One region of the Vibrio ponticus genome, then DNA from elsewhere that is predicted to be linked to it. Evidence: predicted binding sites of a transcription regulator. Region 1 holds the regulator's gene; the other holds the start of a gene.
What was found. The regulator CRP, encoded in region 1, controls carbon source genes, mostly activating them, when cyclic AMP is high. The targets are predictions, from matches to a motif close to TGTGANNNNNNTCACA.
Positions count from the first base shown of each region.

Region 2: the regulator CRP is predicted to act here: its motif matches at 3,678-3,693, upstream of GZN30_RS01310 (NupC/NupG family nucleoside CNT transporter).

Region 1 covers NZ_AP019657.1:3,157,408-3,166,777, forward strand. Annotated here, with positions in the region: gene GZN30_RS14245 (aspartate aminotransferase family protein) at 1-158, shown strand, start outside; gene astA (arginine N-succinyltransferase) at 296-1,315, shown strand; gene astD (succinylglutamate-semialdehyde dehydrogenase) at 1,341-2,798, shown strand; gene GZN30_RS14260 (DUF1338 domain-containing protein) at 2,912-3,703, shown strand; gene crp (cAMP-activated global transcriptional regulator CRP) at 4,154-4,786, opposite strand; gene GZN30_RS14270 (phosphoribulokinase) at 5,185-6,054, opposite strand; gene GZN30_RS14275 (YheU family protein) at 6,247-6,459, opposite strand; gene GZN30_RS14280 (hydrolase) at 6,513-7,487, opposite strand; gene GZN30_RS14285 (TIGR02444 family protein) at 7,484-7,972, opposite strand; gene GZN30_RS14290 (ABC transporter ATP-binding protein) at 7,969-9,370, opposite strand, start outside.
Region 2 covers NZ_AP019657.1:285,419-292,378, reverse strand. Annotated here, with positions in the region: gene deoA (thymidine phosphorylase) at 1-721, opposite strand, end outside; gene deoC (deoxyribose-phosphate aldolase) at 948-1,727, opposite strand; gene GZN30_RS01310 (NupC/NupG family nucleoside CNT transporter) at 2,252-3,535, opposite strand; gene GZN30_RS01305 (TatD family hydrolase) at 3,741-4,514, opposite strand; gene GZN30_RS01300 (BMP family lipoprotein) at 4,840-5,835, shown strand; gene GZN30_RS01295 (ABC transporter ATP-binding protein) at 5,946-6,960, shown strand, end outside.

The sequences.
Region 1 (9,370 bases):
CTCGCGATGTGTTGGTTGCGGCAGGAGAACAAGGGCTGATGGTTCTTGTGGCGGGAGCCAATGTGGTGCGCTTTACACCATCTTTAGTGATCAGTAAGCAAGATATCGAACAAGGTTTAGAAAAACTGGATAAGGCTCTGGCAAGCCTGACTAACTAATTACAACATTCAGCGAAAACAGAGCTCTGTTTTCGCTATATCAACCCCGCAGCGGTTCTTAACTGGTCATGGCAACTCGCTTGCTTTGAGCCAGCTTGAGATTGTGGTGTTGATATCAGTATCTGGAGGGAGTATCGATGCTGGTTGTTCGTCCTATCTCTATGTCAGACTATGATGCGTTGCACACCTGTGCCGTCGAATCAGGTCACGGATTTACATCTCTACCGGTTAATCAAGAACTACTGACTAACCGTATCACCCACTCAGAATATAGCTTCGCTAAACCCCAAGTGACCGAACCTGGTGATGAAGGTTATCTCATGGTCGGGTTTGATAGTGACAGTGATGAAGTGGCGGGCTGTACTGGTATTGAAGCATCGATTGGTTGGGATGTGCCGTTTTATTCTTACCACATCAGTACCATTGTTCATTCATCGCCCAAGTTGGGGGTGAATAATGTGGTGAAGCTGCTGACCTTTGGTAATAACTACACTGGATGCAGTGAAATTTGTACCTTGTTTTTGCGTGAGAAGTTCCGTGGTGGTCTCAATGGACGCTTGATGTCGAAGTGTCGTTTTTTGATGATGGCGGAACATCCTCATCGTTTCTCAAAAACCGTTTTTGCAGAGATGCGTGGAGTCTCTGACGAAGAGGGCAACTCTCCATTTTGGCAATGGCTACAAGAGAACTTTTTCAGTATCGATTTTACCATGGCAGATTACTTAACCGGGATTGGTAAGAAAGGATTTATTGCCGACCTAATGCCGAAGTTACCTATCTACATCAATTTGCTTAGCCCAGAAGCGCAAGCGGTCATTGGGCAGGTGCATGACAATACCAAGCCGGCGTTGAGCCTATTGGAAAAAGAGGGCTTCACCTGCCGTAATTACGTCGATATTTTTGATGGTGGTCCAACCGTCGAGTGCGATTTGCGTAATATCGAATCGGTGCGTCACTCTTTCCGCGCCAAAGTTGCTATCAGTGAGCACAGTAGCGATAACGACTATTTGATCAGTAACACCTCGTTTGAAAACTTTAGAGCCGTCGCGGCTAAAGCGGCTCACGACCACGCCACTGAGTCGGTCATTATCGCACCGGATGTTGCAGAGGCTTTGCAGGTCGAAAACGGGGATTACGTGCGCATGCTTGCGCAATAACGTCAAACAGTTAAGGAATGATGATATGACACAGTGGATAGCAGGTAAGTGGCTAGAAGGTGCAGGTGAAACGATAGAGTCAACCACGCCATACAGTGGTGAAGTGGTATGGCAAAGCCGTAGCGCAACGGCGGCTCAAGTGGATGAGGCGGTTTCATCCGCAAGACGGGCATTTTTAAGCTGGAAAAAGCTGAGCTTTGAGCAGCGTGAAGCGGTCGTGTTGCGCTTTGCCGAATTGGTCAAAGCCAATAGCGAGCAAGTTGCTGAGGTGATAGCCAAAGAGACCGGGAAGCCGCTGTGGGAAACGCGTACGGAAGCGGCGGCTATGGCGGGTAAAATTGCCATTTCAATTCGAGCTTATCATCAGCGCACGGGTGAGTCGCAACGTGAGGCGGCAGGTAATCAAATCGTGCTGCGTCACAGACCGTTAGGCGTTATGGCAGTTTTTGGTCCTTATAATTTTCCTGCCCATTTACCCAATGGGCATATCGTTCCTGCGCTGTTAGCCGGTAATACCGTGGTGTTTAAGCCGTCGGAGCAAACTCCGTGGACGGGTGAACTGGCGATGAAACTTTGGCAGAAAGCGGGTTTGCCTGATGGCGTGATTAACTTAGTTCAAGGCGGCAAAGAGACCGGGATCGCGCTCGCTGAATCAAAAGGGATTGATGGGCTGTTGTTTACCGGTAGCGCCAATACTGGACACTTACTGCATCGCCAGTTTGCAGGTCAGCCAGATAAAATGCTGGCGCTGGAGATGGGCGGTAACAACCCGATGGTGATTTCAGAGCAGTACGGCGATCTTGATGCGACCGTCTATACCATTATCCAATCCGCATTTATCAGTGCTGGTCAGCGTTGCACCTGTGCGCGCCGACTTTATATACCAAGCGGTGATAAAGGTGACCAACTGCTGGTGAGACTGGTCGAAGCCACGCGTAATATTCGTGTTGATCAACCTTTTGCCGACCCGGCGCCTTTTATGGGACCACAGATCTCTCAAGCGGCAGCGAACATAATCCTCGATGCTCAGCAAAACCTGCAGTCACTCGGTGGTGAAAGTCTCATTGAAGCAAAGTTAGGTTCATGCGCGTTTGTTTCACCGGGCATCATTGATGTAACAGCTGTCGAATCGTTGCCAGATGAAGAGTATTTCGGTCCTTTACTGCAAGTGATTCGCTATCAAGGCATTGAGCAAGCGGTAGAGTTCGCCAATGATACTCGCTTTGGTTTGTCGGCAGGGTTAGTCTCCACCGATGACGCGGAGTGGGAATATTTTGTTGAGCACATTCGCGCCGGTATCGTTAACCGTAATCGTCAGTTAACCGGAGCCAGTGGCGATGCGCCATTTGGTGGACCGGGCGCATCGGGTAACTTGCGTCCAAGTGCTTATTACGCGGCTGACTACTGCGCCTACCCAATGGCTTCGATGGAAGGTGAGCAAACCTTGTTACCTGATAGCTTAAGCCCGGGTATCATCTTGTAAAAACTTAGACTAAGTCACATAGGTTAATACTCTAGTGACTTAGTCTTACACTACACTTGATTGACTTACTCAAAGAACAATAACAACACCCTACACCGAAACAAGGAGGCGCTATGACGCCAGATACATTGTTCCAGTCGCTATGGGAAGATTATACCTCACGCCTTTGCCCCTCAGCGGGTAATGTGCATAAGCTGCTGCAAGAAGATGAACCACTCATCAATGACCACATTGCCCTGCGTACCTTCAACTTAGCGCCAGTTGAGTTAGAGGTGTTAGCTAAACCTTTCTTAGCGTTAGGCTACCAAGAAGCTGGCGATTATCTGTTTGAAGCCAAAAAACTGGTCGCCAAGCACTATCAACACCCTGATCCAACTCAACCTAAAGTGTTTATTAGTCAACTTAAAGTCGAAGAGTGCTCTGCGCAGCTACAAACGATAGTCAAACAGTTGGTTGCTCAAGTATCCGCGGAGGATATGCAAGGTAGTGAGTTTTTGTACGCTGGTCGTCCTTGGCAATTGACGCATCAAGATTATCAACTGCTCGCACAAGAGAGTGAGTACGCCGCGTGGTTAGCCGCGCACGGTTATGGCGCCAACCACTTTACTGTGAGTGTTAATCAGCTCAATCAGTTTGACCAAGTGCAACAGGTGAATGACTATCTCAAAGCTTGTGGTTTTGTGATTAACCAATCCGGCGGAGAGGTAAAAGGTTCCCCCGATGTGTTGCTCGAACAATCGTCTACCATGGCAGATAAAGTTCAAGTGGAATTTGAGGATGGGGTAGTGCTTATCCCCGGAGGTTTCTACGAGTTTGCTAAGCGCTACCCAATGGCAGACGGTGAGCTTTACCCCGGCTTTGTCGCCGCATCAGCCGATAAGATATTTGAGAGTACCAACGGATAACGGAACGCTGCCGCTTACGGAGGTGGGAATGCTTCGCGCACGGAACGCTGCCGCTTACGGAGGTGGGAATGCTTCGCGCACGGAACGCTGCCGCTTACGGAGGTGGGAATGCTTCGCGCACGGAACGCTGCCGCTTACGGAGGTGGGAATGCTTCGCGCACGGAACGCTGCCGCTCACGGATGTGGGAATGCTTTGCGCACGGAACGCTGCCGCTTACGGATGCGGGAATGCTTCGCGCACGGAACGCTGTCGCTTACGGCTACGGGAATGCTTCTCACACGGAATGCTGCCGCTGACAGATATTGGAGTGCTTCGTGTATGGAACGGGGTTTAAGTTGTTTTATCTCGAAGTCCGATCTCGGAGCGAAGCGTTCCAAATTCTCGATTCCGCTAAAGAAAAAAGCCACCCGAGGGTGGCTTTTGTAATCTTATTCGCTCACAGGTGTGAATTAGCGAGTGCCGTACACAACGATAGTTTTACCGTGAGCAGAGATTAGGTTCTGCTCTTCTAGCATCTTCAAGATACGACCAACCGTTTCACGAGAACAGCCAACGATTTGACCGATTTCTTGACGTGTGATCTTGATTTGCATGCCGTCTGGGTGAGTCATCGCATCAGGTTGTTTCGCTAGGTTTAGTAGCGTTTGCGCGATACGACCAGTTACATCTAGGAATGCTAGGTCACCCACTTTTTGGCTAGTCACTTGTAGGCGACGTGCCATTTGCGAAGACAGACGCATAAGAATGTCTGGGTTTACTTGGATAAGTTGACGGAATTTCTTAAATGAAATTTCAGCTACTTCACAAGGAGACTTGGCACGAACCCAAGCTGTGCGCTCTTGATCTTCTTCAAATAGACCAAGCTCACCGATGAAATCACCTTGGTTTAGGTAAGAAAGGATCATTTCCTTACCTTCTTCGTCCTTGATAAGAACCGCAACAGAACCCTTAACGATGTAGTACAAAGTTTCTGCTTTCTCGCCCGCATGAATTAGCGTGCTTTTTGATGGGTACTTATGAATATGACAGTGTGAAAGGAACCACTCTAATGTTGGATCGGTTTGAGGTTTACCTAGAACCATAATATCTCACTTCCTCTGCAGGGTACGCTTGCGCTTTCCATGTTGTTGCTAAGCCCAAAATGGGGATAACTAGGATAAGAGCACTTTACTAGTGCTGCAAGCTATCTTGTGTTTCGGTTTCAAATAGTATCCTTTTTCCCAAAGGATTTCTTGATTTTAATCGGGTACAGGGTGCTATTTTATAAGCGAAAACGTGCACATGATCACGGTATGAAAAGTAATCGCGTTTATCGCTACCTAAATGACTTAAAAACGCGGACTTCAGAGTCTCGTCACGGTGCCTGATTTACCACAAAGGTAACAGGCACAATGCCGCCCAGGGGTAAGTATTCTCTAGGTCGTTTGTACGTGACTCGCTCAGTAATACTCACACTTTTAGGTGACTTGGGTTACGCTATTTAGCCAATTTTGCCCGTTTCTATTAACTGCTGAAGAATCGGTCTGACAATCAGTTCCATCGCAAAACTCATTTTGCCACCAGGGACAACGAGCGTGTTGTGACGCGACATGAATGACCCATCTATCATTGCTAATAGGTAGGGATAGTCAACGTTTTTGAAGCCACGTAAGCGGATTACCACAAAGCTTTCATCTAAGCTTGGAATCCCCTTCGCATCCAGCGGGTTGGAGGTATCCACGGTCGGCACACGTTGGAAGTTAATATGGGTGCGAGAAAATTGTGGCGTAATGTAGTTTAGGTAATCATCCATTGAGCGAACAATTGAGTCCATGACCGCTTCACGAGAATGACCTCGGTCACGAGTATCGCGGACGAACTTTTGAATCCACTCAAGGTTGACGATCGGCACCATGCCAATCAGAAAGTCGACATGTTGAGACACATTAACATCACCATCCACCACGCCGCCATGCAAGCCTTCGTAGAACAGAACATCACTGTCTTCTGGGAGCTCTTGCCATGGCGTAAAAGTGCCGGGCATTTGGTTGTAAGGCACCGCTTCATCAAAAGTGTGCAAGTAGCGACGGACTTTACCGCTGCCATCTTCACCGTATTGACGGAAAAACTCAGCCAGAGCAGGGAAGTCGTTCGCTTGCGGACCAAAGTAGCTGATATGGCGACCTTGTTCACGGGCTTTGCGGATCTCCACATCCATTTCAGGACGTGTAAAACGATGGAAGCTATCCCCCTCAACCCAGGCGGGTTTGATGTCCATCATATTGAACATCTTGCGAAAGGCTTCGGAGGTCGTGGTAGTACCCGCACCAGAAGAACCAGTGACGGCAATGATTGGATGCTTTGCTGACATGACAAACCCTGTCTAAAACTAACGTTCCTGTTAATAATTATGTTTGTTCCAAGTCAGTACTGCGCTGGGCAGACTTATTTGGATATCACAGCAATATAACATGCTTTAACTTTTTGTTTAAAAGATTCTACTGTGGGCATGGGTGAAGAAAATACGGTGTAGCGGCACAGAAGTGTCTATGCCGCATAGAGATTAGAATTTCTGTTTAAGCTGAATATCCACGGTTTCGTGCAACTCAGAATAGACAATCACTGCCTCGCCAGAAGCGAGCTGAGCTTTTACTTGATCGACTTTAGCTTGTAGTGAAACCTCAACCGCACCGTAGTCGGTTCCTTCACGTAGTACAAACTCACGAATTAAATTGTCTAGGGTATCGGCAGCAATTTCTTGCCAAGGGATAATCATAAATACCTCTTACTTTTATGATTGGGAGAGAGCCAGTCTTGCTGGCTCTAACATTATGCGGTTTTTAGTGGCTGATAGTAAGCGGGTAGCATCTCTTCTAGCCAGAATCTTGGTTTGAGCAGTGAGCCAGTGACAAAGCCGACGTGCCCGCCGTTATCCAGCAGTCGATAGTCGATATTGTCAGGCAGCACAAAGTGAGGGATCACCGCATCAGTCATAAAGGGATCATCTTTGGCGTGAATGATCTGGGTTGGCAGTTTGATCTGTTGCAGGCGATGGATGCCTGAGCAGCGCTGATAATAATCTTCTGCATCTTTAAAGCCATGCAGTGGCGCGGTAATCAAATCGTCAAAGTCGTATAACTTAGTCACGCGCTTAATGGTTTGGTAGGTGAGCCCAAGTTCACCTTTAAGTAGATGGTGCTTGCGCAGCGCGTTACGCTTGAGTGACTTAAGTAAGTAGGCTTTGTAGAGCTTCGAGAAACCTTGTTCAATACGACTTGAGCATGCTGAGAGGTCGAGTGGTGCCGAGATAATCGATGCGGCATTGAGCAGTGGTTCATCAGCATACTCAGCTAGATAGTTAGCCAGCATATTACCGCCGAGAGAAATGCCTACCGCAACTTTGGTCTGTTGAGGAAATTGCTGCTCAATGTGCTCTAAGAAGAAACGTGCATCTTCTACTTCACCGGAGTGATAGGCGCGTGGCAAGCGATTCGGCTTACCGCTACAACCGCGAAAATGCATCATCACCGATAGCCAACCTTGCTTGGCGAAGGCTGACATCAATCCATTGGCGTATGGGCTATAAAAACAACCCTCTAAACCATGAAACAGAATAAACAGCGGTTTGTTTTGTGCAGCATCGGAGTGGGGATCTTCACTCCAAGCAAGATCGATAAAATCACCGTCTGGGGTATCGAGGGTTTGCCAAATGGGTTCAAACAGCGCTTTTTTACGAATAAAACGTGGCGCTAGAGTTTGCATGTGGGGATTGGTCATGCCCGAGGCAGCAGTAAAGTTTGTCATAGCGTGTCAGTTGGGTTATCCGGTACAAAGGGTTGAGAGAAAATGGAGTAAAGGTGCTCTCCATCTAACTGACGACAATAACGCAGAGTTAGGGACTCATCATCGGCGTTGTGCAGAGTAAGCCCATTGATGCAATCAACTAAATCTGACTGTTGTTGCTTTTCTAGTTGTAGTTCAAATTGTAAGGTTTCACGATACAAGGTATCGGGCACATTACGTTTGAGTTTTCGGCGTAGTTCTCGGAAGCTGCTGAGAAGCGTTTCAGAGCGGCTCAAGCACTGTTCGACTTGAGCCCAATCTTGTGGCGCGATAGTCGCGCCTTGTTCATCCAGCCACTTGAGAAGCAGCAGGAGGTTAACGTTACCATGGTGATGGTTTTGCAGAGTTAAGCACGCTTCTTTCACTTCTCGCACACTGTAGTATTGCAAGCTAAACTGCCAAAGGCGTTCTAGGGTAAGTGAAAGGTATACGCGCTCATTACTCATTGATCACTGAACTCCTGTTCCATCTGCTCTAGCTCTTCTTGAAGAGCCATCCATTCCATTTCTACGTCTTCTAACTCAGCTTTGCTGGAGGCTTGTATCGCGAGAACTTGATTAAGTTTAGCCTTGTTTTCGGCTTCATACAGTGAGTTATCCGCTAATTGTTGCTCTGCATTGGCAAGTTGTTCACCTAATTTATCCATTTTCTCTTCGAGTTTGGACAGGTTTTTGCGAATTGGGGCAGTCAGTTTACGGAACTCGGCTTCGCGACGTTTTTGATCTTTTTTCGCTGCGGCACTGTTGGCGGTATTTTTCTCTGGTTGTTCCGCTTGTGCTTCACGACGATCCGCTTTTTGTTGCTCTGTCAGCCACTTGTAGTAGTCGTTCAAGTCACCATCAAATGGCGCTACTTGGCGGTCATGGACGAGGTAAAGGTCATCGGTGGTCGCACGCAGTAGGTAACGGTCGTGGGAGACAATCACCATTGCACCTTCAAAGGTTTGCAGTGCCATGGTTAATGCCTGACGCATATCCAAGTCCAAGTGGTTGGTTGGTTCGTCGAGCAGCAGCAAGTTTGGCTTTTGCCACACTATTAATGCCAATACCAAACGCGCTTTTTCACCACCAGAGAAAGGTGCCACTTTCTCCAACGCTTTGTCGCCTTGGAAGCCAAAGCTACCTAGGTAATCGCGCAGTTGTTGTTCGGTGTGTTTTGGCGCGATCTGCATCATGTGCTGCAAAGGCGTTTCTTCAGGGTGTAGTGTTTCTAACTGATGCTGGGCAAAGTAACCGATTTTTACCCCTTGAGAGTATGTCAGTTCACCGCTTTGAGGCTTATGCTCACCAGAGAGCAATTTGATCAGCGTCGATTTACCCGCACCGTTACGACCCAGTAGACCAATGCGGCTACCCGGTACGAGGTTAAGACGGATTTTCTCGAGAATTAGGTTATCACCGTAACCGGCTGATGCTTCATCCATCATAATGATTGGGTTTGGCAAGGCTTCTGGCTCACGGAATTCAAAACTAAATGGGTTATCAAACTGCGCAGGTAGCACTTTTTCCATTCGCTCAAGGGCTTTGATGCGGCTTTGTGCTTGGCGCGCTTTCGAAGCTTTGTAGCGGAAACGATCAATATAGCTTTGCATGTGTGCCATATGCTTTTGCTGTTTGGCATACATAGCTTGTTGCAGGATCAGTTTCTGCGCACGTTGATCTTCAAACGATGAGTAGTTACCGGTGTACTCATTCAGCTTTTGGTTTTCAACGTGAATGATGCGACCGACGATTGGGTCAAGGAAATCACGGTCGTGTGAGATCAGCACTAATGTACCTGGATAGTTTTGTAGCCAGCGTTCTAGCCACATTACCGCATCTAAGTCCAAGTGGTTGGTTGGCTCG
Region 2 (6,960 bases), 2.9 Mb from region 1:
CGGTTAGAATTGCCGTGGTCTTAGTGCCTGCGCCATTTGCCACAGCCACGATAGACTTCGCAAGTTCTTCAGATGCTTCATAAGTTGGCATAAATGCGCCAGAACCTACTTTTACATCCATCACAAGTGATTCAAGACCTGCTGCCAGTTTCTTCGATAGAATTGACGCAGTAATAAGAGAAATGTTGTCTACGGTAGCGGTGATATCACGAGTTGCGTATACACGCTTATCAGCAGGCGCTAGATCGCCAGTTTGACCAATAATAGCAACGCCAGCGTCTTTGGTTACTTGACCAAACACATCATTGGTTGGCGTGATGTTATAGCCAGGAATCGACTCAAGCTTATCTAGCGTACCACCCGTGTGTCCGAGACCACGACCAGAAATCATTGGTACAAAGCCACCACATGCTGCCACCATTGGGCCAAGCATCAGTGAAGTTACATCGCCCACACCACCAGTTGAGTGTTTATCAACAATTGGACCACCAAAGTTCATGTGGCTCCAATCGATAACCATGCCAGAATCACGCATCGCACACGTCAGTGCAATTCGCTCATCCATTGTCATCTCATTGAAGAAAATCGTCATCGCAAACGCTGCGATTTGACCTTCAGAAACGGTGTTGTTGGCAACGCCTTGAATAAAGAAGTTAATTTCGTCAGCGGTTAGCACTTCGCCATCACGCTTTTTACGAATGATCTCTTGTGGTAAATACATTAGGTCCTCCCGTACTCGTATGAGTAAGGTTGTAAGGTAAAGAGGTAGAGATTGAAGTGGTGGCGAGCACCACTTCATCAAACAGACTAAATTTTTACGCTATCTTCTAAATAGTTGGAGCTGCAACTAGGCTGCCAGTAAATTATCTCTATGAGCATAGACAACTATGTGATTAGAGATAATTTATGCAGCAAACGACGTTGCAGTTTCAAATATGACGAAGATATTAGTAAGCGGCTGGATCCGCTTTCTCGTCTGTCACTTCTAATGTATTAAGAAGGTTAGTCAGTAGGCTCGATGCACCGAAACGGTAGTGACGAGCATCAACCCAGTTGTCACCTAGAATTTCGTCAGCCATTGCTAGGTAAGCTTGCGCATCTTCTGCAGTACGTACACCACCCGCTGGTTTGAAACCAACAGTCTCAGCTACGTTCATGTCACGAATCACTTCTAGCATCATGCGCGCGTATTCTGGTGTTGCGTTCACTGGCACTTTACCAGTTGAAGTTTTAATAAAGTCAGCACCTGCTTCGATACAGATTTGTGATGCTTTCTTGATTAGCGCTTCTTCTTTCAGTTCACCTGTTTCGATGATTACTTTAAGTAGAACGCTGTCACCACATGCTGCTTTACATTGTTTAACTAGCTCAAAGCCCACTTCTTCGTTACCTGCGATTAGGGCGCGGTAAGGGAATACTACGTCTACTTCATCAGCACCGTATGCTACAGCTGCTTTCGTTTCCGCTACTGCGATTTCGATATCGTCGTTACCGTGAGGGAAGTTAGTTACAGTTGCGATACGTACTTCTGGCGTACCTTGCTCACGAAGTGTCTTCTTAGCAATAGGAATAAAGCGAGGGTAGATACAGATCGCAGCTGTGTTACCTACGGCTGTTTTTGCATCGTGACAAAGTGAAATAACTTTCGCATCTGTGTCGTCGTCATTTAGCGTCGTTAGGTCCATAAGTTGAAGTGCACGTAACGCTGCTGCTTTTAAATCGCTCATTTCTATCTCCGATCAATATTCAAAAATGTGACTGATTCTCTGCACTCTGAGTATAGGCTGAGAAAACAGTTATTGATGAACGGACTTGGTTCCTTGAAGACTCGGTGGCAAACAGCGAATTTGCCCCAATTGCTATCCTTGTCACCGCACAGTACCAGTTTGGCCCTATGGCACAACAATCAATGATTGCGGTGTCTTTAATAGCATATAACCTCGCACCTGGCTCGCGCTATATGCATTGTCAGGTAAATCATTTACCTGATAGTGAGAATTCATTGCTAATTTGAACGCAATTTAATCCAAATTCAATCAATGACGCTTACCTTATAAAGAAACCGCACAAAACTGTAGTGGCAAATAGCGCGCAAACGGTTTGTATCTCAAAAAACTTTACCGGGTATTCGCCTTTATTCACAAGCCTTGTGAAAAAGAAAATTACCCTAGGTAAAAACAAAAAATGCCCCGCAGCATATGAGTGCTACAGGGCATAATTTCAAGTGGCGTCTATATTAAACGAGCTCGAATTATAGAGCTGCTAGGCTTAGACAGAAGCCTGCAATTGTTGCTGCCATTAAGTTAGATAATGTACCAGCAAGAACTGCTTTCATACCCATACGTGCGATATCGCCACGACGAGCTGGAGCCAAGCTACCTAGACCGCCTAGTAGAATCGCGATAGACGATAGGTTTGCAAAGCCACATAGAGCGAACGAGATGATTGCCACTGTCTTGTCAGACATGATCTCACCTGTTGCTGCAACTACTTGTGCACTCTCACCGATGTAAGGTGTGAAGTTCAAGTAAGCTACGAATTCGTTGATTACCAGTTTTTGACCGATAAATGAACCTGCAACGATTGCTTCATCCCATGGCACACCAATTAGGAATGCTAGTGGAGAGAATAGGTAACCTAGGATTAGTTGTAGTGTTAGATCCGGCATACCGAACCAACCACCGATGCCACCTAGCATACCGTTAACTAGAGCGATTAGACCTACGAATGCGATTAGCATTGCACCTACGTTAAGTGCTAGTTGTAGACCTGATGCCGCGCCGCCTGCTGCTGCGTCGATAACGTTAGTTGGTTTGTCATCGCCACCGTCCATTGCCGCTGCGATATCTTCTTCAGGCTTTTCAGTCTCTGGGTGAAGGATCTTAGCGAATAGTAGACCACCAGGTGCTGCCATGAATGATGCCGCTACTAGGTACTCTAGAGGAACCCCCATTGAAGCGTAGCCAGCAAGTACACCACCAGCAACAGAAGCTAGACCACCACACATTACCGCAAACAGCTCAGATTGAGTCATTTTAGGAACAAATGGGCGAACCACTAGAGGTGCTTCAGTTTGACCTACGAAAATGTTAGCTGCTGCAGACATTGATTCCGCGCGAGATGTACCTAGCGCTTTCTGTAGACCACCACCAAGGATTTTGATAACCCATTGCATCACGCCTAGGTAGTACAGTACTGAAATCAGTGCTGAGAAGAAAATCAGTGTTGGAAGTACACGGAATGCGAAGATGAAGCCGCCGCCGCCAAATACTTCGAACATCTTGTCAGAAACAAGACCACCGAATAGGAAAGAAATACCATCGTTACCGTAGTTGATAACGTTTGATACACCTTGAGAGAAACCGTTTAGTAGATCACGACCCCAAGGCACGTATAGAACGAATGCACCAAGTACAAATTGGATAGCGAATGCGCCACCTACAGTTCTTAAGTTGATAGCTTTTCGGTTTGATGAGAATGCAAATGCAATAGCAAGAAGCACTACCATACCGACTAGGCTCATAAACAGGCTCATAGTTTATGACTTCCTTATGTTATTTATTGGCGTGTTACAAAGTGGAGCTACAAAAGCGCGGTGGATTATACTTATCGAACTCAGTAAAAGTAGTACCCACCTCGCATTTTTTACCACACAACACGAACTATACATTAACAATTGAGATATTAATCACAAAACGCAACCGTTTAAATGAGCCAGACAACACTAAACACACAATAAATCAGCAAAATTTAAACATTTTTTCGGTCGTTTTTGCCACTATTTTGCTAATCGTTTGCTCAGACTCATTTCGCAGCAATATAAAAGAAGATAGAACATCTTTGACGAATTTGGGTTGATTTGCTTCTCCTTGATAACCACTCAATGGCATATCGGGCGAGTCGGTCTCAAAAACAATACATTCCAAAGGAAAGCGAGCGACCGCATTACGAGTTTTATTCGCTCTTTGATAAGTAATTGAACCACCGACCCCGAGACACAAACCAAGCTTTATATACTCCATCCCCTGTTCATAGCTGCCAGTAAATCCGTGCACAACTCCCCCGCAAGGCAATGGATATTGCTTGAGTACTTTAATTAGCTCTTGGTGCGCTTTTCTTACGTGCAGCAATACTGGCAATTCAAACTGCTGTGCTAGCTTAAGCTGCTCGACCAACACCTCAGTTTGGAGTTGCTGATTATCTCGACCATGGTAAAAATCAAGCCCACACTCTCCAATCGCAATACAGCTTGCATTTGACTCAAGGCGCATACGCATACGATTAATTTGCTCAAGACTCTTTGGAGCAACAAACATTGGGTGGATACCGATAGCCCAATTCACCATAGTGTATTGCTCGGCATAATCGGCAATGCGGTCCCAATTGCTTTCATCGACAGCTGGCACCAATATCTGCTCAACACCAGCCTGTTTTGCTGCACTTAAAGCCGCATCGAGATCAATCCCTTTTTCAACCATTAAGTCCAAATGACAGTGAGTATCAAACAAGCTCATAGTTAACTTTTTCCTCGACACAAAAAAATTGCATTTTTCCAACAAATGCGTACATCACAAATATGATCTTTATCTGACTGACGGTAACGTTTTCTATTGATATGCATCACATTTTTATATTCTTGACTGGTTTCAAATAAACCAAGCAAACGATAAAATGACTAGTTAATGGTCAAGAGTGTCACCACTCAAATTGGTTAATTTTGACAACAATTTGACCTAATTTACTCTATGTAGCGAAACATTGATTTCATAATTGTTATTATATTGTGAAAACAGAGAGCAGCTACTTTCATATCGCATTTGCACTACTAAGGATCTGATAGTGAAAAATCCAATTCTGAAACTCTCTACTCTAGCGCTTGCTATGTCATCGTTCAGTGTTTTCGCAGCCAAGCCAGCGGTTGTTTATGATACAGCTGGTAAATTCGATAAATCTTTCAACGAAGCAGTTTACCAAAACGGCGTGAAAGTATTTAACGCAGATAAGGGCATCACAGTACGTGAATTTGAACCACAAAACGAAGCACAGCGTGAGCAAGGACTGCGTCGTCTAGCAAGCCGTGGCTTTACTCCTATCGTTGCAGTGGGTTTCAACATGTCTTCAGCTGTTGAAAAAGTAGCAACAGAATACCCAGACATCCAGTTCACTATCATCGACTCTGTGGTTGATAAGCCAAACGTACAATCAATCGTGTTTAAAGAGCACGAAGGTTCTTTCCTAGTTGGTGCTCTTGCCGCTAAAGCCTCTGCAACAGGTAAAGTTGGTTTCGTGGGTGGTATGGATATTCCACTGATTCGTAAGTTTGAGTGTGGCTACCGTCAAGGTGCAAAATACGCAAACCCTGGCGTTGAAACTTTCTTGAACATGACAGGTTCTACACCAGCAGCGTTTGCTGACCCTGCAAAAGGTTCAGAGCTTGCAAAATCTCAATTCTCTAAAGGCGTTGACGTAATCTACGCAGCGGCGGGCGGCACTGGTATGGGCGTTTACCAAGCAGCGAAAGATGCGGGTAAATTCGCTATCGGTGTTGACTCAAACCAAAACCACCTACAACCAGGCACAATGCTGACGTCAATGGTTAAGAAAGTAGGCGTTGCTGCTTACAACTCATGGGATCAAGCTGAGAAAGGCACTTGGACTCCGGGCGTTAAAGTACTAGGTCTTAAAGAAGGTGCTGTTGAATGGGCATACGATGACAACAATAAGAACCTTGTTTCTGCTGAAGATCGCGCTTACTTGGAACAAATCCAAGCGGACATCATCAGCGGCAAAGTTGCAGTCCATGACTACATGACTAACAACTCATGTGACATCTAATACTATCTGTAACGCATAAAACCAGCACTGCCACAGTGCTGGTCTAGCAATACGATAAACGCCGCTGCTGACGTGTAGCGGCGTGTTGTTATCTAAAAAGGCTTTATCCTGTGACACAAAAAATTGCGATAGAACTAAATCGTATCGATAAACGATTTGGCTCAGTACATGCAAACCGTGAAATCGATTTAAAAGTCCCAGCAGGCACCATCCACGGCATTATCGGGGAAAATGGTGCGGGTAAATCGACTCTGATGAGTATTATTTACGGCTTCTATCACGCTGACTCTGGCACTATGTCCGTGAACGGCGCTCCATATAAACCAAATAACTCTCAAGACGCTATTCGTGCAGGGATAGGTATGGTGCACCAACACTTTATGTTGGTGGATACATTTACCGTACTAGAAAACATTATTCTGGGGGCGGAAGAAGGCTGGAAGCTGGAAGACACCCTATCAAAGGCGCGCAAAAAGCTCGAAGCTCTGGCAAAAGACTACGGACTGGATGTTCCACTCGACACCCCTGTCGGTCAGCTACCTGTAGGGCTGCAGCAACGCGTTGAAATTCTCAAAGCCTTATACCGTGACGCTAAGATCCTAATCTTAGATGAACCAACTGGCGTATTGACGCCACAAGAAGCCGATCACTTATTCCGCATTCTCGATAAACTGCGTGAACAAGGTACCACGATCATGATTATCACGCACAAACTGCGTGAAGTGCTGGCGATTACTGACAACATTTCAGTTATGCGCCAAGGCGCGATGGTATCGCACGTGGTGACGGCAAACACAAACAAAGAGCAGTTGGCTGAATTGATGGTGGGACGTAAAGTTCGCCTTAAAGTCGACAAAGAACCTGCCCAGCCGCAAAAAGAACTGATCACGGTAAAAGATCTGCAATACTTTGACCAATCAGGCGTAGAGCGAGTCAAGAAAGTTAACTTTTCAGTACGTCAGGGTGAAGTCGTAGGTATTGCGGGGGTATCTGGCAATGGTCAATCAGAGATCTTGAGCCTACTCTCGGGGATCATCCAGCCAACCTCAGGCACTATTCATCTTAACGGCAGTGAAATCACCGCCGATCAGGCACTTGATCCTCAACAAGTGCGCGCTATCGGTG